One region of the Streptomyces sp. NPDC017246 genome, then DNA from elsewhere that is predicted to be linked to it. Evidence: riboswitches for the same ligand, from Rfam matches in the RefSeq annotation. Region 1 holds a riboswitch; each other region holds the start of a gene.
The links. A riboswitch is a leader RNA that binds a small molecule or an ion and turns the genes downstream of it on or off. The one in region 1 is predicted to bind cobalamin.

Region 1 (5,907 bases):
CCGCCGGAGCCCCCTCCTCGATGAGCCGCAGCAGCGCGTCGGTGTCCGCGTGCTCCTCGATCAGGTCGCCCAGCCGGTCCAGCTGTTCCTCCCGCAGCGCCTCGAACGACGTGTCCGGCGCCGGGACGAACCGCCGTCCCGCAGCCGCCGCGACCTCCCGCAGGAACGCCCGCCGGAACCCGTCGCTCTCCAGGGAGCCGTGCCAGTGGGTGCCCCAGACGGACCCCACCCGGCACCCGTCGAGGAAGGGCTCCCCGCCCCGCACATCGGCGACGCCGTGGTGGATCTCGTATCCCTCGACCCGTTCCCCGAGCGCCGAGCCGACCGGCCGGGCGAGGGTCTTCTCGCGCGCGAAGCGGACCCGTACGGGCAGCAGACCGAGCCCGTCGACGGCTCCGGCCCGGGACTCGACCTCGTCCTCGATGTGCTCGCCGAAGATCTGGAAGCCGCCGCAGACGCCGAGCACGGGCCGTCCCTCGGCCGCGCGCCGCGTCAGCGCGTCGGCGAGACCGCGTTCCCGCAGCCAGGCGAGGGCCTTGACCGTGCCGCGCGTGCCGGGCACCACGACCAGATCCGCGTCGACGAGCTCCTCGGCCCGGTCGACGAACCGCACGACCACACCCGGCTCGGCCGCCAGCGCGTCCACATCCGTGAAGTTGGACATCAGCGGTACGGCGCAGACCGCGACCCGCAGCACGTCCGCGCCGACCGGCGGTGCGACGACGGACTCCCGCACCGCGCCCCGGAGGGAGACCCGCAGGCCGTCCTCCTCGTCGATGCCGAGCCCGTGCGCGTACGGCAGCACGCCGAAGGTCCGGCGCCCGGTGAGCCCGTGGAGCATGTCGAGTCCGGGCTCCAGCAGGGTCACGTCGCCGCGGAACTTGTTCACCAGGTAGCCGGCGACGAGCTCCTGGTCCTCGGGGGCGAGCAGCGCCGTCGTGCCGAAGAACTGGGCGAAGACCCCGCCCCGGTCGATGTCCCCGACCACGACCACGGGCAGCCGGGCGGCCCGTGCGATGCCCATGTTCACGATGTCGGTGCGCCGCAGGTTGATCTCGGCCGGGCTGCCCGCGCCCTCGCAGATCACGGCGTCGTAGGTGCTCCGCAGCTCCTCCAGGCACGCCATCACCGGCTCGAAGAGCTCCTTCTGCCGGCCCCCGTGGTACCCGCGGGCGCTCAGTTCGCCGACCGGCTTGCCCATCAGGACGACCTGGCTGGAGCGGTCGCTGCCGGGCTTGAGCAGCACCGGGTTCATGAGCGCGGTCGGCTCGACGCGGGCGGCCTGCGCCTGCATGGCCTGGGCCCGCCCGATCTCGGCGCCCTCGCGGGTCACGAAGGAGTTGAGGGACATGTTCTGTCCCTTGAACGGCGCCACCTTGATGCCCTTGCGGACCAGCCAGCGGCAGATGCCGGCCGTCACGACGCTCTTGCCGGCGTCGGACGTGGTGCCGGCGACCAGCAGCCCCCCACCCCTCATGCGTTCCTCCGCTTCCGGGCCCCCAGGGCGCCGATGATCATGCGGCCGCCCACACAGGCGGCCAGAGTGAGTCCGGTGATCCGCCGCGACAGCCGTACCGCCCGGTCGATGTCGGCGACCTCGACGGGCCGCCCCGCCCCGTTCAGCACCGGCCGGTGTTCGACCCGCCCGCCGTACGAGAGGGTGCCCCCGAGCCGTACGCCGAGCGCGCCCGCGAAGGAGGCCTCGACCGGGCCCGCGTTGGGGCTGGGGTGCTGCGCCGCGTCCGCCCGCCAGGCCCGTACGGCTCCGCGCGGGTTCCCGCCGGCGACGGTCGCGAGGGCGGCCGTCAGCCGGGCCCCGGGCCAGCCGGCCACGTCGTCGAGCCGGGCCGAGGCCCAGCCGAAGCGGCGGTGGCGGGGCGACTTGTGGCCGACCATCGCGTCGAGGGTGTTGACGGCCCGGAAGGCGACGAGGCCGGGCACGCCGGCGACGGCGCCCCAGAAGAGGGCGCCGACCACGGCGTCCGAGGTGTTCTCGGCGACCGATTCGACGACCGCGCGGGCCATCGCCGGTCCGTCCAGGGACTGCGGATCGCGGCCGCACAGATGCGGCAGCCGCTCCCGGGCCACGTCCAGGTCCCCGGCGGCGAGCGCCCCGCCGATGGCGCGGGCCTCCCGGCCCAGGGTCGTACCGCCGACGACGGCCCAGACGGAGGCGGCGGTCAGGGCGACGGCGGCGGCCGGCCGGTTCCGTACGGCCCGTGCGGCGAGCACGCCCAGGGCCGCGGTGGAGCCGGCGCAGACGGCGGTGTGCAGGGCGCCCCAGCCGCGGTGGTCGTGGTGGAGGCGCTCCTCGACGGCGGCGGCGGCCCGGCCGAACACGGCGACGGGGTGGCCGCGGCGGGGGTCGCCGACGAGCTGGTCGACGGCGAGGCCGAGGGCCGCGCCGTAGGCGAAGACACCGGTGGCTCTGGATACGCTGCGGCCGCGGCCGGGCATGGCGCTATGTCCTCACTCAGGGTCCGCGCCCTGGATCGACGTGACCGGCGGCGAGAGTTCCTGACTCCCGGACCCTTCGGATCCGGTCACAGTGGCGGGACCGCGCCGGATTCGCACCGGACTTCCTCTACTGCCGCCGTAATGGCCTCGGCAGTCCACCACGGCCCGAGAACACCCGTCAACTCACCCTTGACCTGCGTCGGGTCACTGTGCGAAGCACCACAAACACGGCGCGGGACATGCGACGGCCGGGCGGCCCGCACCCGAAGGTGCGGACCGCCCGGCCGGGATCCCGAGGACCGTCAGGCGACGATCAGGTAGATGCCGTACGCGACCGCCGCGAGGCAGAGGCCGAAGCAGGCGTAGGCGCCGGTGCGGGCCATCGCGGCGGAGCCTCCCTGGGCGGCGGCCTGCTCCTGCTTGGAGAGGCCGATGATGCCGAGGGTGAAGAGGCCCACGAGCGCGAGGGTCGCCACGAGGCTGACTCCGAAGACGGAGCCGAGAGCTGCCCAGTCGATCTTCATGTGGTTCGTTCCTTACACCGCTGCGGCGGGAGCCGGGGGAGCGGCCGGGTCGGTGGGAACCGGCGCGGGGATGGTGGTCTTGAGGTCCTCGTCCGCGACGGCGGCGACGGAACCGGCGGCCGGCGGCGGGGTGACGGCCGCGATGGCGGTGGTCACGACACCCGCAGGCTCGGCGTCGAGGTCGTCGTCGGTGACGTTGTTGTGGTCGACCGGCTTGCGGCGGGACAGCGACCAGATGACGCCCGAGCCGCCGACCAGGAGGACCGCGACGGCGGCGATGCCCCAGGGGCCCTGCTTGGTGAGGAACTCGGCACCGGCGCCGACCAGACCCGCGGCGGGCAGGGTCAGACCCCAGGCGACGAACATCCGGGTCGCGGTCGACCAGCGGACGACACCGCCCTTGCGGCCGAGACCGGCGCCCATCACGGCACCCGAGCAGGACTGGGTGGTGGAGAGGGAGAAGCCGAGGTGCGAGGAGGCCAGGATGACCGTCGCGGCGCTGGTCTGGGCGGCGAAGCCCTGCTGCGGCCGGAGGTCGGTGAGGCCCTTGCCCATGGTGCGGATGATGCGCCAGCCACCGAGGTAGGTGCCGAGGGCGATCGCGACACCGGCGGAGACGATGACCCACAGGGGCGGGTTGGAGCCGGGGGCGAGGACGCCGCCGGTGACCAGTGCCAGGGTGATGATGCCCATCGTCTTCTGGGCGTCGTTGGTGCCGTGGGCGAGGGAGACGAGACCGGCGGAGGCGATCTGGCCGACCCGGTAGCCCTTGGCGGTGTGCTTCTCGTCGGTCTTGGCGCCGATCCTGTACGTCAGCTTGGTGGCCAGCATCGCGGCGAGGCCGGCGACCAGCGGCGCGGCGACGGCGGGGATGAGGACCTTGGTGACGATGGTGGAGCCGTTCACGGCCGACCAGCCGGCCGACATGACCGCGGCGCCGATGAGGCCGCCGAAGAGGGCGTGCGAGGAGCTGGACGGCAGTCCGAGCAGCCAGGTCAGCAGATTCCAGAGGATGGCGCCGACCAGCGCGGCGAAGATCACCTCTGTACGAATGCCCTCTTCGTTGATGATCCCGCCGGAGATCGTCTTGGCGACCTCCACGGACAGAAACGCGCCGACGAGGTTCAGCACGGCGGACATGGCCACCGCCGTCTTCGGCTTGAGCGCACCGGTCGAGATGGTCGTGGCCATCGCGTTGGCGGTGTCGTGGAAACCGTTCGTGAAATCGAACACGAGAGCTGTCACGACCACAATGGCGAGCAGCAGCGTGATGTGTTCCATTTACCCAGGCAATCGTTTGACGTCAGTGGCAAGCCGAACGTAAGCAACCTGGGTGAACGGAAGGTGAACTGGGCCGGGCGGCGTGGTGTCCCTATCCGGTGTCAAGTGATTCCGCTTAGCGTCCCGGAGGGCCGGGTGTCCACGATGCGGTCACCCCGCAACCCCGGGTAATACGGGCCATCACAGGGCACGTGCGACCTGCCCCGGTTCCTCCGCCGTCACCCGGTTCCGCTCCCTGGAACGAACCATCCGACCGGGGGACCCCGCCGAGGAGACCCATGTCACTCCCCAGGGGGTCCCCGAGGTACCCGCCGACGCCCCCGGCCGGCCCCCGTCCGACTCCCGGTCACCCCCCTCGCCGGCCCCCGTCCGACTCCCGGTCCCCCCCGGCCGGGTCCGTCCGGTGGCAGGTCGCCCCCACCCTGCCGAGACTGGGAGCGTGCGCCCGGCTACAGCGACGGCAGCGGCCGTCACCACTCTGCTCGGTGTCGGCGCGGCCGTGATCGCGGCCGGCCGGTACGCCAGCGACGTCGCCCTCAGGGCGCCGTCCGGACGTCCCCTGCCCGGGGATCCCAAACTCACCGTGCACGCGACGGCCCCCGAGCGGATCACCCTCACCCGCAGCCTCGCCTCGCTGCGCCCCGGTACGTACGGGATCGAGGGCCACGGCCTGCACGCCGTCGTCGGCCCCGTCCTCGACCGGGTCCCGCACACCGCCGACACCGCCGTCCGGCGGCTGGAACGGGTCGAGCTCGGAGTGCTCGGCCCCGGCGCCCGCGTCCGCTTCACCCCCGGGCTGCACGTCGGCACCCCGATCAGCGCCCTCGGGCTCGCCCACGAGGACGTCGAGATCCCCGGCGAGCTCGGCCCCCTGCCGGCCTGGCTGGTGGCCGCCCCCCGCACCACCTGGGTGATCGCCCTGCACGGCCTCGGCACCACCCGCGAGCACCCGCTGAACGTCGTCCCCTTCTTCAACCTCCGCAAGATCCCCGTCCTCGTCCCCGCCTACCGCGGCGACGAGGGGGCACCCGCCTCCCCGGACGGCCTGATCCACCTCGGCGACTCGGAGTGGCGCGACGTCGACGCCGCCATCCGCTACGCCGTCCGCAGGGGCGCGACCAAGGTCGTCCTGCACGGCTGGGGGACCGGGGCCTCGATGGCCCTGCGCGCCGCGGCCGAATCGGGCGTACGCGACCGGATCAGCGGCCTCGTCCTCGACTCCCCGGTCCTGGACTGGGAGGCCACCCTCCGCAACCTCGCCGCGGCCCGTCACGTCCCCGGCCCGCTGCTCCCGCTCGCCGTCCGCGCGGCCCAGGGCAGGATCGGGGCCCACGGCGGCGACCTGCTCCAGGACGTCTCCGAGCCGGGCGCCCTGCGCGTCCCCGTCCTGCTCTTCCACGGCCCCGACGACACGGTCTCCCCCTGGGAGAAGTCCGTCGAACTCGCCTCCCGCCGCCCCGATCTGGTCACCCTCCAGACCGTGCGGCACGCCCCGCACGCGGCGATGTGGAACGCCGACCCGGTCCGCTACGAGGAGGCTCTCCGCCGCTTCCTCACCCCCCTCCTCTGAGACCTCACGCCCTCCTCTCTCCCGCCCGTCCCCCCGCCCGTTCCGACGGGGCGGCCGATTCCGATTGGGCTTTCG
Region 2 (5,907 bases), on a different contig from region 1:
CGTTCGGCGGCGGTGTCGAGGGGGACGTGGAGGAGGGAGCAGGAGGCCGACACGTCGACCCGGTCGGTGAGCCCGAGGAGGGTGCCGAGGGTGGCGAGGGACTTCTCCAGGTCGTTGATCCAGATGTTGCGGCCGTCGACGACGCCGGCGACCAGACGCTTGCCCGGCAGGCCGCCGACGGCGGCGAGTCCGTCGAGATTGGCCGCGGCCCGGCCGGTGAAGTCGAGGGCGAGCCCGTCGACCGGTGCCTTGGCCAGGACGGGCAGGGCGTCGCCGAGCCGGTCGAAGTAGGAGGCGACGAGCAGCTTCGGGCGGTCGGTGAGCGCGCCGAGATCGCGATAGGTGCGGGCGGCGGCGTCGAGTTCGGCCGGGGTCCGGTCCTGGACCAGGGCGGGTTCGTCGAGCTGGACCCATGCGGCCCCCGCGGCACGGAGGTCGGCGAGGACCTCCGCGTACACCGGGAGCAGCCGGTCGAGCAGCGTCAGGGGATCGAAATCGGCGGCGACTCCGGGCGCCGGCTTGGACAACAGCAGGTAGGTGACGGGGCCGACGAGGACGGGCCGGGCCGCGAGGCCGAGCGCGAGGGCTTCCCGCAGCTCGTCGACCCGCTGGGAGGAATCGGCGGCGAACACCGTGTCCGGCCCCAACTCCGCCACCAGATAGTGGTAGTTGGTGTCGAACCACTTCGTCATCTCCAGCGGCGCCACGTCCTGAGTGCCGCGCGCCATCGCGAAGTAGCCGTCGAGCGGATCCGCGGCGACGGCCTCCCGGTGGCGCTCGGGGATCGCGCCGACCATGACGGTGGTGTCGAGGACGTGGTCGTAGAGCGAGAAGTCGCCGGTGGGCACTTCACGGATGCCGGCCTCGGCGAGCCGCCGCCAGTTCGCGGCGCGCAGTTCGGCGGCCGTGGAGCGCAGGGCGCCTGCGGTGACGCGGCCCTTCCAGTAGCCCTCGATCGCCTTCTTCAGCTCCCGGTCACCGCCCTGGCGGGGGTGGCCGTACACGGTGGCCCGTGCGGCCGGGGCCGTGGACTTCGTGGTCACGGAGATCTCCTTCGCGAGATGAATCCCTGAGATCCCGGAGACGGGACGAGAGCGCGAAGGGGCGACGACCGGACGGCCGACCGGGCGCGCTACGGCGCGGTCGTCCGACTGGTGTGTACGCCGACCCGCCCTCGAGGTCACCGGGATGTCCGCGCGCGGAATCGTCCGCGTGCGGGCAACGGGCAGGTCTTCGGACTCGCGGGCACGCCCTCCGGATTCCACCGGCGGACACCTAGTGGCCGTCGCTTCCCGGACCCTTCCCGGATCCAGTGCGTATGACGGCGGTCGTTCCCGCTCACCGCTGCGGGGCAGTCCCGGATTCCCACCGGGTTCCCTCTTACGACGCATCCCGCCTGGCGGACGGGGCGAACCAGCTGCACGCCCAGGCTACGGCAGCGGTCACGGCCGCCGCTGGGAAGATCGACTTGTCGCCGGCCGCCGCCCGCCGTTTCCACGAGTCCGCTGTCGACCTTCGTCGCGGAGGAAGGCCGGGTATGTCACTGATACGATTTCGAATCGTGTTCGAGAAAACACCGGCAACCCGGACTCCCGCTCGCCCGGCCGTGGTGCAGCGCCGGGGCGTGGAGCGCAGACGGGCCATCCTCGACACCGCGGAGGTCCTGCTCGTCGAGCAGGGCTACGAGGCCGCCACGCTCAAGGCGATCGGAGAGCGGGCCGGGATCCCCGTCGCCTCCGTCTACCACTACTTCTCCGACCGGCACCAGGTCGACGCCGAGCTGCTGCAAGGCCATATGAACGAGGTCGACGCCCTCGTCGGCGCCGAGCTGGAGGCCTCGGGACCGCAGACGCTGAGTGACACGGCCGACGCCGTCATCAACCCGCTGCTCGGCTACTTCCGTCGCCACCCCGGCTGCGTCGAGCTGTGGTTCAAGGGGCGCGGCGAGCCGCTCGTCGAGCTGGTCCGCGCGTTCGACGAAGCGCAGGCCGAGCGCCTCCGGCACCTCCTCGTGGAACGCGGCCTCGTCCCCGCCGACGTACCGCCGCTGGTCCTGGAGCTCGCCTTCGAGATCGGCAACCGGCTCTTCGACGTCGCGTTCCGGCGCTCGCCGGACGGTGACGACGCCACGATCGACGAGGCCCGCCGCGTCGTGACCGCGTATCTGGAGACCTACGCCTCGGACGCGCGGCGCCGGGGCTGACGGCGGTCACCGCCCGGCGGGGCGGCGACGGCCGGGGCGGCGTTGTGCGGGGCGGTCCGGGCCGCGGGGCGGCCCGGGTTCCCGAGGGGAGAAGAGGAAGCGGCGCTCACCCGCTCGGCCCGCCAGGGATGCCCGCCGGTCCGTGAATGGGAAGGCTGGTGGCACGGAGCGGGCGCTGACCGGGCGCCGACCGGGCGCGTGCGGGGTGAGAGGCGGACACGGGATGGGGCAGGACGGCAGGGGTGGGACGCGGTTGACGGAAACCGGCCCGCCGCCGGCCGCGCGGCTGCTGGCGCGCCTGGCCGTGCTGGCGGTGGTCGGTTCCGTCGTCGTGCTCGTGCTCGCGGTCGGCGAGGGCGGACTGGAGGTCGTCGGAGCCGGGCTGCTCGGCCTCGTCGTCTGTGCCGCGGGTGTCTGGTGGTTCGTGGCGCACCGCGGTGCGGTCCGGCTGCTGGGGGCGCTCCTCGCGGTCGCCGCTCCGGTCGGCGTCGTGGTGCTCTTCGCACACGACGGTCTGTGGCTGACGGCGCTGGTGCTGGTCCTGTGCTGGGGTGCCGCGCTGGCCCTGGCCCGTGCGGCGCTGCGCAAGGCCCGTCCCCGGCGGGTCAGTCGCGGCGTCGCCGCGCCCCGGCCCCGACGGCCGTACCTCATCATGAATCCGAAGTCGGGGGGCGGGAAGGTCGGCCGTTTCGGGCTGGTCGAGCGGGCGGAGGCACTCGGCGCCCGGGTGACCGTGCTCGATCCCGCGGCCCCGGCCGACGTGGCCGAACTGGCCCGCGAGGCGGTGGCCGAAGGAGCGGACCTGCTCGGCGTCGCCGGCGGCGACGGCACCCAGGCCCTGGTCGCGGCGGTCGCCGCCGAACACGACCTGCCGTTCCTCGTCGTCCCGGCCGGCACCCGGAACCACTTCGCCATGGACCTCGGCCTGGACCGGTCCGATCCGGCCCGCTGCCTGGACGCGTTGACGGACGGCGAGGAGCTTCGGATCGACCTCGGTGACGTCGCGGGCCGGCCCTTCGTCAACACGGTGTCCTTCGGCGTCTACGCCGATGTCGTCCAGCGCCCCGAGTACCGCGACGACAAGGCGGGGACGGCCCTGACCCTCATGCCGGACCTGCTGGTCGGCGAAGGGGTGCGACGGCTCGACGCGCGGATCGACGGCACGCCGCTCTCGTCCCAGCAGGCACTGCTGATCAGCAACAACCCGTACGTCTCACCCGACGTGGTGAGCAGTGGCGGCCGCCGGCCCAGTCTCGACGACGGCGAGCTGGGCGTGCTGGGCATCCGGGTGGAGGGCGCGGCCGAGGCGGCGGACCTCGCGGTGCGCGGCTCGCAGTCCACCGGCCTGACCGTCACCACCGCACGACGGGTCGAGGTGACCTCCTCGGCCGGGGAGGACTCGGAGGAGATCCCCGTGGCGGTGGACGGTGAGGCGCTGCGCATGTCCCCACCGGTCGTGTGCACCCTGCGTCCGGGCGCGCTGCGGGTCCTGGTGCCACGGGACCGCCCGGGTGTCGTCGACCCCACCCCGCCGGTGAACTGGCGACGGCTCTTCGACCTGGCCTTCGGCCGTACGGGACGGCCCCGGGAAGAGCGGACCACCGCAGGGCGGAGCAGCTGACGCGCTCCCGAACCGCGCCACCCCTTGGACTTCGTCATTACCGGTCAGTAGTGTCGCGCGCACCGCACCACTCCTCCCGCGTACGGCACCACGACCCGAAGAGGCGATCAGCGCATGACGGAACCTGAGAGCGCGGTTCACGACTACGACGTCGTCATCGGCGGAGCCAGCGTCGCCGGCAGTGCCGCGGCGATCCTGCTGGCGCGACGCGGTGCCCGTGTCGCCCTGCTGGAACGGCGCTCGGACCTCGGGGCGTACAAGGTGCTGTGCACCCACTCCCTCACGGCCAACGCCTACCCGGTGCTGGACGAACTCGGCCTCGTCCCCGCCCTGGAGAAGGCGGGGGCCGTTCGCAACGACGCCCGGTGGTACACCCGTTGGGGATGGATCGAGCCGCGGGCCGCGGCGGAGGGCCCCGAGCTCCCGCACGCGTACAACATCCGGCGCAGCGTCCTCGATCCGCTCATCAGGTCCCGGGCGGCCGGGACCCCCGGTGTCGACCTGCTCCTCGGCCACCAGGTGACCGGACTGATCCGGGAGGCCGGGCGCACCGTCGGGGTGCGCGTGTCGACCTCGGAGGGCGAGCGGGAGATCCGGGCCCGCCTGGTCGTCGGCGCCGACGGCAAGGACTCGGCCGTGGCGAAGTTCGCCGGGGTGCCTGCCCGGCAGTACGAGAACACGCGGTTCGGCTACCTCGCCCACTTCCGCGACCTTCCCCTGCGGGGCGGAACAGGCCAGACGTGGTTCCTCGAACCCGACATGGCGTACGCGTTCCCCAACGACGACGGGGTGACCGTCCTGGCGGTCCTCCCGGACAAGAAGCGGCTGCCGGCCTTCCGGGAGGACCTGGAGGGCAGCTTCCACGACTTCGTCCGCGCCCTGCCCGACGCGCCGCCCATCGACTCCGCCCAGCGCGTTTCGAAGGTCGTCGGCCTGGTCAACTACCCGCTGCACAGCCGCAGGCCGACCGCACCGGGTCTCGCGTTCATCGGCGACGCGGCCCTGACCGGCGATCCCCTGTGGGGAGTGGGCTGCGGATGGGCTCTGCAGTCCGCGCGATGGCTGGCCGAGGCGGTCGGCCCGGCCGCGACCGGCCGAGGCGACCTCGACAAGGCGCTCACGGCGTACGCGCGCACCCACCGGCGCCGGCTGCTGGGCCACCAGTTCCTGGCCGCCGACTTCGCCAAGGCGCGCCCGTTCAATCCCGTGGAACAGCTGATGTTCTCGGCGGCGGCACGCGACGAGGCGCTGGCGCGGCACATGCATCTGTTCGCGTCCCGCCTGATCGGCCCGATGCGCTTCCTGAACCCGATGGCCCTGGCCAGGGCCGCGGCCGTCAACATCAAACACCGCGGGGCGGCTTAGCCCCGCGCCCGCCGGGGCGACGACGGCCCGAACCACGATGCCGCCCGCGGTCACCGTGACGCTTGCGGGACCTCGGCGAGCCGTTCGATTTCATCGTCCCCCCCGGCGCGGTCGCCGCTGGGCGAGAGCCCTCCCGCGCGCGCCCGGACACGGCTGCCCGGGTCCGTTTCCCGGGAGGGGCGTACCGATCGCGGCGACGGTTCGTTTTCTACCAAAGGAGCGCTATCCGGCCAACATTCTGATGATTTCGACCGCCCGGACAACCGGAAATCCGGTCCCCGCCTCTCACGGCACGGGTGCAGCGAGTGCCTCTCACCGCGCCGGCCGGACGGCTGTCCCGTCCCGCAGGGCCGGGTGGCCCGCTGTCTGCTCCCTTCCCACAGCATCCGGAGGACGAGGGAACGATGACCACCACGCGCACCACCCGGCTGCGGCGTCCGCTGCTCGCCGGTACCACGGCCGTCGCCGTCATGGCCGTCACGGCCGGCTTCATGGCCGCGTCGTCGGAGCAGGCGAAGGCCGCGACCGGGCCCAAGCTGAGTCTCATCGCCGCGACCGACTCGGTCACGCTCACCTCCTGGAAGGAGGAGCCGGGCGTCTACCTGGACCTGGGCACCTACCTGACCGCGGAGGGGACACCGCTGGAGCTCAAGGTGACCCGGAAGTCCTACAAGGACCCGGTGACCATCACCCAGACCGTGTACGAGGGCGGCAAGGC
Region 3 (5,907 bases), on a different contig from region 1:
GCCGAGCGCCTGCGCGAGGACGGACCAGGAGTACGGGGAGCCGTTCTGCGCGCTGATGGAGCGGGCGATCTCCTCGTGGCGGACGGCGATCGCGTCCTTGATACGGCTGACGACGGCGATCCGCTCCTCCACGGACATCCGCGGCCAGGGCCCCTCGTCGAAGGCCCGCCGGGCGGCGGCCACGGCCCGGTCGACATCGGCGGCGGAGGCGTGCGGGACACGACCGATGACCTCCTCGGTGTGCGGGGAGACGACCTCGATGACCTCCTCGCCGAGCGGATCGGTCAACTCTCCACCGATGAACAGCTTCGCGTGCTCCACAAGCTCGGTCATGACCGCCGCCTTCACGAGGAGATGATTTCCTGACGATGCCTCAGAACTGATACCAGTTCTAGTTATGATGGGCAACGGTCGAGCACACTCCGTACCGCCGCGGAGGGCCTCCGCGATGTCGTGGAGGGCTTCCGTACCGCCGTGGAGAGATGAGGATCCATGCAAGGACCCCTGCCCCAGGTGACCGAGCACGGCGGAGGCGTCTGGTCGCTCCGGGTGCCCATCCCCGACAATCCACTCGGCCACACCCTGGTCCACGTCCTCGACACCGGCCGCGGCCCGGTCCTCGTCGACACCGGGTGGGACGACCCCGCCTCCTGGAGCGAACTCGTCGGTGGGCTCGACGCGCTGGGGCTCTCCGTGCGCGAGGTCCACGGGGTCGTCATCACCCATCACCATCCCGACCACCACGGGCTGTCCGGCCGGGTCCGTGAGGAGTCCGGGGCCTGGATCGCCATGCACGCCGCCGACACCGCCGTCGTCCGCCGCACCCGCGAGGCCGACCCCGGCACCTGGCTCGACTACCTCGCCCGCAAGCTCGCCACCGCCGGCGCCCCCGAGGAGCATCTCGCCCCGCTGCGGGCCGCGCGCTCCTCGGGCCGGATGCGTACCCTCCCCGGTCTGCGCTCCGCCCTCCCCGACCGGGAGATCGTCCCCGGCGAACTCCTCGACCTCTCCGGTCGGCGGCTCCGGGCGATCTGGACCCCCGGCCACACCCCCGGCCACGTCTGCCTCCATCTGGAGGAGGAGCACCCCTCCCGGCTGCCCGGCCACGGCCGGCTCTTCTCCGGCGACCACCTGCTGCCCGGGATCTCCCCGCACATCGGGCTGTACGAGGACCCCGACGACGCCACCGGGGCCGATCCCCTCGGCGACTACCTCGACTCCCTCGAACGCATCGGCCGCCTCGGCGTCGCCGAGGTCCTCCCCGCCCACCAGCACGCCTTCCCCGACGCCGCCGGGCGGGTCCGTGAACTCCTCGACCACCACGAGGAACGGCTCACCGGGCTCCTCGGGCTCCTCGCCGTCCCGCTCACCCCGTGGCAGCTCGCCGAGCGGATGGAGTGGAACCGCCCCTGGGAACAGATCCCCTTCGGTTCCCGGAACATCGCCGTCAGCGAGGCCGAGGCCCATGTCCGCCGCCTGGTGAAGCTGGGCCGCGCGGAGGCGGTTCCCGGCACGGACCCGGTGGAGTTCGTCGCCGTCTGAGGCCTCGGCCCCGCACCGGACGGACGACCTGCGCGATCAGGTCCACCGGGGAGACCCCGCCGCCACGACGTCACTCCTCACGCGCACGCGAGGAGGTCTCCGGACGCCCGCGCGGGGCGGTCTCCGGTCCCGGTGTGAGGCGCCTCGCACCCACCGGGCGGAGGGCCTACGGGCCGGTAGACTGAGCCGGTCGTCATCATGCCCGTACGGGGAAAGCCGGTGCGAATCCGGCACTGACCCCGCAACCGTGAGCCGTCTCCCCTCGGGGGAACGGCGAGTCGGACTGCCCGTCCGGGACGTGACCGCCGGCACCGTCGAGGAATACGGAGCCGAGCCTGGTGCCCTGAGGCGTGCCGGTGCCCGGCCGCAGGAGAGGGCCCCATGAACACCGTCCGCCGCGGCGCAGCCGCGCTCGCCGCCGCCACCGTCCTGCTCGGCACCGGAGCAGCCGGAGCGGCCACCGCCGCGCCCTCCCCGTCGCCGTCGGCCGTCACGATCCCGCCCGGTCTGTACGGCACGAAGGACCCGACGTACGACGGTGTCTGGCGTCAGTCGCTCGCCTTCCTCGCCCAGCGTGCCACCGGCTACCAGCCCGCCGACCAGTCCGTGGACTGGCTGCTCGGCCAGCAGTGCGAGGACGGCTCGTTCAGCTCGTACCGCGCCGACGCCACGAAGCCCTGCGACGCGAAGACCATGCGGGACACCAACGCCACCGCCCTCGCCGTGCAGGCGCTCGGCTCGGTCCGCCGCCAGGCCACCGACCCCGAGCAGATCGACAAGGCCGTCAAGGCGGGCGCCGGCTGGCTGCGGAACGTACAGAACAAGGACGGCGGCTGGGGCTACAGCTCCGGCGGCGCCAGCGACGCCAACTCCACCTCGGTCGTCGTCGGCGCGCTCGCCGCGACGAGCGTGAAGCCCGGCTCGTTCACCTCCGCCGAGGGCCGTACGCCCTACGACGCGCTCCTCACCTTCGCACTGCCCTGCTCCGACAAGGCCGGCGCGGGCTCCTTCGCGTACCAGCCGGACAAGACCGGCAAGCTGCTCGCGAACGCCGACGCCACCGCCGCCGCCACCCTCGCCGGGCTCGGCAAGAGCATCGTCGCCACCAAGGCCTCCCCCGAGCAACCGCCGGCCTGCACCGACCTGTCGAAGCCGACGGTCGAGCGGGCCGCGCTCAACGGCGCCTCGTACCTGGCGAAGGCCCTCGCGAAGACCGGCCACCTGACCCTGCCCCCGATGCCGGGTGCCACCGACACGACCGAGCAGCCCGACATCGGCAACACCGCCGACGCCGTCGTCGCGCTCGCCGCGTCCGGTGCCGCGAAGGAGGCGAAGCCCGCCCTGGAGTGGCTGGAGAAGAACTCCGCCGCCTGGGCGAAGGAGAGCGGACCGGCGGCGTACGCACAGCTGATCCTGGCCGCCCGCGCGACGGACACCGACCCCCGCGAGTTCGGCACGGCGGACCTGGTGGAGCAGCTCAACGCCACCGGTCCCGCGCCCAAGACCCCGGACACCTCGGCCTCCTCGACGAGTGACGACGACGAGTCGGGCTTCGACGTGTGGTGGATCATCGGGATCGGCATGGTGGTCGGCGTCGGCATCGGCTTCCTCGTGAGCGGCCGCAAGAAGTGACCGCGGCGGCGAGGAACGGCGCCCGGCTCGCGGGCGCCGCGGCCGGGGCGCTGCTCACCCTGACCGCCGTCGCGGCCGCTCCCGCGCAGGCCGCGGGCTACCGCTACTGGTCGTTCTGGGAGAGCGACGGCGGAAAGCCCTGGGCGTACGCCACCCAGGGGCCGGCGACCGCCCGCCCCGCCGACGGCGACGCGATCGGCTTCCGCTTCGCGATCAGCAACGGCACGGACGACACCTCGCTGCCCTCCGCCGCCCCCGACTTCGCGAGGATCTGCGGAGGCGTGGAGAAGAAGGACGGCACCAAGCGGGTCGCGGTCGTCGTCGACTTCGGCGGCCCCGCGGACGCGCCGCCCGGCGACACCCCGCCGGAGAAGCCGGTCAAGGCCGGCTGCGCGCAGGTCCGCGAGGACGCGACGAGCGCGGAGGCGCTCGCCACGGTGGCGAAGCCGCTGCGGTACGACAGCGCCGCCATGCTGTGCGGGATCGCCGGCTACCCGGCGCGGGGCTGCGGCGAGCAGGTCGCGGAGAACGCCCCGGCGTCGGCGGCGCCCACCGCGCCGGCCTCGGCCGGCGAGCACGGCGGGGGCCCGTCGCTGGGCGTGCTCGTCGGCGGGGCGGCCGTCCTGGCCCTGGGCGGGGCGGCGGTCTGGAAGGCCCGCCGTCGCGGATGAGCCCCGTATGACCCGCACCTCTTGTACGGCCCGCGGCTCCCGTGCGTCCGGTACCTCTTCTATGGCCCGCGTCTCCCGCGCGGCCCATGCAGCCCGTACCTCCCGTACCTCCCGTACGACGAGTCCCGCAGGACGCCGCTGATGCCGCCCGCCGTTCTCCGCGCCCCGGAGGCGAGCCGGGCCAATGCCCTGCACGCCGGTGCCTGGTGGCTGTGGGCGCTCGGCCTGGCCGTCGCCGCCTCCCGCACCACCAACCCGCTCCTGCTCGGTCTGCTCGTCGGAGTGGCCGGTTACGTCGTGGCGGCCCGCCGTACGGACGCGCCCTGGGCCCGTTCGTACGGCGCCTTCGTGAAGCTCGGCCTGTTCGTCGTCTTCCTGCGGGTCGTCTTCTCGCTGCTGCTCGGCTCCCCGATCCCCGGCACGCACGAGCTGTTCACCCTGCCCGAGGTGCCGCTGCCCGACTGGGCGCAGGGGGTACGGATCGGTGGGCGGGTGACGGCCGAACAACTGGTGTTCGCGGTGTACGACGGTCTCAAGCTGGCGACCCTGCTGATCTGCGTCGGCGCGGCGAACGCCCTGGCCAACCCGGCGCGGCTGCTCAAGTCGCTGCCGGGCGCGCTGTACGAGGCCGGGGTCGCCGTCGTCGTCGCCATGACCTTCGCGCCGAACATGGTCGCGGACGTGGTCCGGCTGCGGACCGCCCGACGCCTGCGCGGCCGCCCCACCGGCGGGGTGCGGGCGGTGCTCCAGATCGGCCTGCCCGTCCTGGAGGGCGCCCTCGAACGGTCGATCGCGGTCGCGGCCTCGATGGACGCGCGCGGGTACGGGCGGACGGCACAGGTCCCCGCCGCCGTCCGACGCACCACGAATCTGCTGACCCTGGGCGGTCTGCTCGGGATCTGCGCCGGTTCGTACGGGCTGCTCGCGGCGGAGGGCGCGGGGTACGGGCTGCCGCTGCTGGGCGCCGGGCTCCTCGCCGCCATGGCCGGGCTGCGGCTCGGCGGGCGGCGGACCGTCCGCACCCGGTACCGGCCGGACCGCTGGGGGGTCCGGGCCTGGCTGGTCGCGGGCTCCGGAGTGACGGTCGCGGTCCTGATGATCTGGGCGAACACGTACGCGCCGGAGGCTCTGCACCCCGGGGTCGTCCCCCTGGAGGCGCCGCAGCTCCCGCTCTGGCCGGCCCTGTCGATCCTGGTGGGCCTGGTGCCCGCGTTCGTGGCCCCCGTTCCCAAGGAGAACGCGTGATCCGCTTCGAGAACGTCTCGGTGACCTACGAGGGGGCCGACGAGCAGCACCAGCCCACCCTGCGCGATGTGCACCTCACCGTCCCCGAGGGCGAGCTGGTGCTGCTCGTCGGCCCCTCGGGCGTCGGCAAGTCGACCCTCCTCGGCGCGGTCTCCGGCCTCGTCCCCCACTTCACCGGCGGCACCCTGAACGGCCGGGTCACGGTCGACGGCCGCGACACCCGCACGCATCCGCCGCGCGAGCTCGCGGACCTGGTCGGCACCGTCGGTCAGGACCCGTCCGCGCACTTCGTCACCGACACGGTCGAGGACGAGCTGGCGTACGGGATGGAGTCCCTGGGCCTCGCGCCGGGCGTCATGCGGCGCCGCGTCGAGGAGACCCTCGACCTCCTGGGCCTCGCCGAACTCCGCGACCGCCCGATCGCCACGCTCTCCGGCGGCCAGCGCCAGCGTGTCGCGATCGGCTCCGTCCTGACCCCGCACCCGAAGGTCCTCGTCCTCGACGAGCCGACCTCGGCGCTGGACCCGTCGGCGGCGGAGGACGTCCTCGCGGTCCTCCAGCGGCTGGTCCACGACCTGGGGACGACGGTGCTGCTCGCGGAGCACCGCCTGGAGCGGGTGGTGCAGTACGCGGACCAGGTGCTGCTGCTGCCGGAGGGTGTGATGGGCTCCCCCGCCGAGATCATGGCCGTCTCACCGGTGCATCCGCCGGTGGTGGGTCTCGGGCGGCTCGCCGGGTGGGAGCCGCTGCCGCTGACGGTGCGGGACGCGCGGAGGCGGGCGGGCTCGCTGAAGGAGCGGCTCGCGGGGCGGGTCCC

Region 2: another riboswitch for cobalamin. It lies ahead of metE (5-methyltetrahydropteroyltriglutamate--homocysteine S-methyltransferase); the one in region 1 lies ahead of ACH4MY_RS15620 (cobalamin biosynthesis protein).
Region 3: another riboswitch for cobalamin. It lies ahead of ACH4MY_RS00570 (prenyltransferase/squalene oxidase repeat-containing protein); the one in region 1 lies ahead of ACH4MY_RS15620 (cobalamin biosynthesis protein).

What each region holds. Positions count from the first base shown of each region.
Region 1 covers NZ_JBIRMW010000006.1:63,465-69,371, reverse strand. Annotated here, with positions in the region: gene ACH4MY_RS15625 (cobyric acid synthase) at 1-1,477, opposite strand, end outside; gene ACH4MY_RS15620 (cobalamin biosynthesis protein) at 1,474-2,457, opposite strand; cobalamin riboswitch at 2,492-2,624, opposite strand; gene ACH4MY_RS15615 (hypothetical protein) at 2,760-2,981, opposite strand; gene ACH4MY_RS15610 (anion permease) at 2,994-4,262, opposite strand; gene ACH4MY_RS15605 (alpha/beta hydrolase) at 4,702-5,832, shown strand.
Region 2 covers NZ_JBIRMW010000001.1:940,379-946,285, reverse strand. Annotated here, with positions in the region: gene metE (5-methyltetrahydropteroyltriglutamate--homocysteine S-methyltransferase) at 1-1,043, opposite strand, end outside; cobalamin riboswitch at 1,207-1,433, opposite strand; gene ACH4MY_RS04300 (TetR/AcrR family transcriptional regulator) at 1,625-2,203, shown strand; gene ACH4MY_RS04295 (diacylglycerol/lipid kinase family protein) at 2,427-3,824, shown strand; gene ACH4MY_RS04290 (NAD(P)/FAD-dependent oxidoreductase) at 3,939-5,189, shown strand; gene ACH4MY_RS04285 (lysyl oxidase family protein) at 5,594-5,907, shown strand, end outside.
Region 3 covers NZ_JBIRMW010000001.1:115,551-121,457, forward strand. Annotated here, with positions in the region: gene ACH4MY_RS00560 (aldehyde dehydrogenase) at 1-333, opposite strand, end outside; gene ACH4MY_RS00565 (MBL fold metallo-hydrolase) at 493-1,542, shown strand; cobalamin riboswitch at 1,713-1,848, shown strand; gene ACH4MY_RS00570 (prenyltransferase/squalene oxidase repeat-containing protein) at 1,924-3,174, shown strand; gene ACH4MY_RS00575 (SCO2322 family protein) at 3,171-3,845, shown strand; gene ACH4MY_RS00580 (energy-coupling factor transporter transmembrane component T) at 3,987-5,090, shown strand; gene ACH4MY_RS00585 (ABC transporter ATP-binding protein) at 5,087-5,907, shown strand, end outside.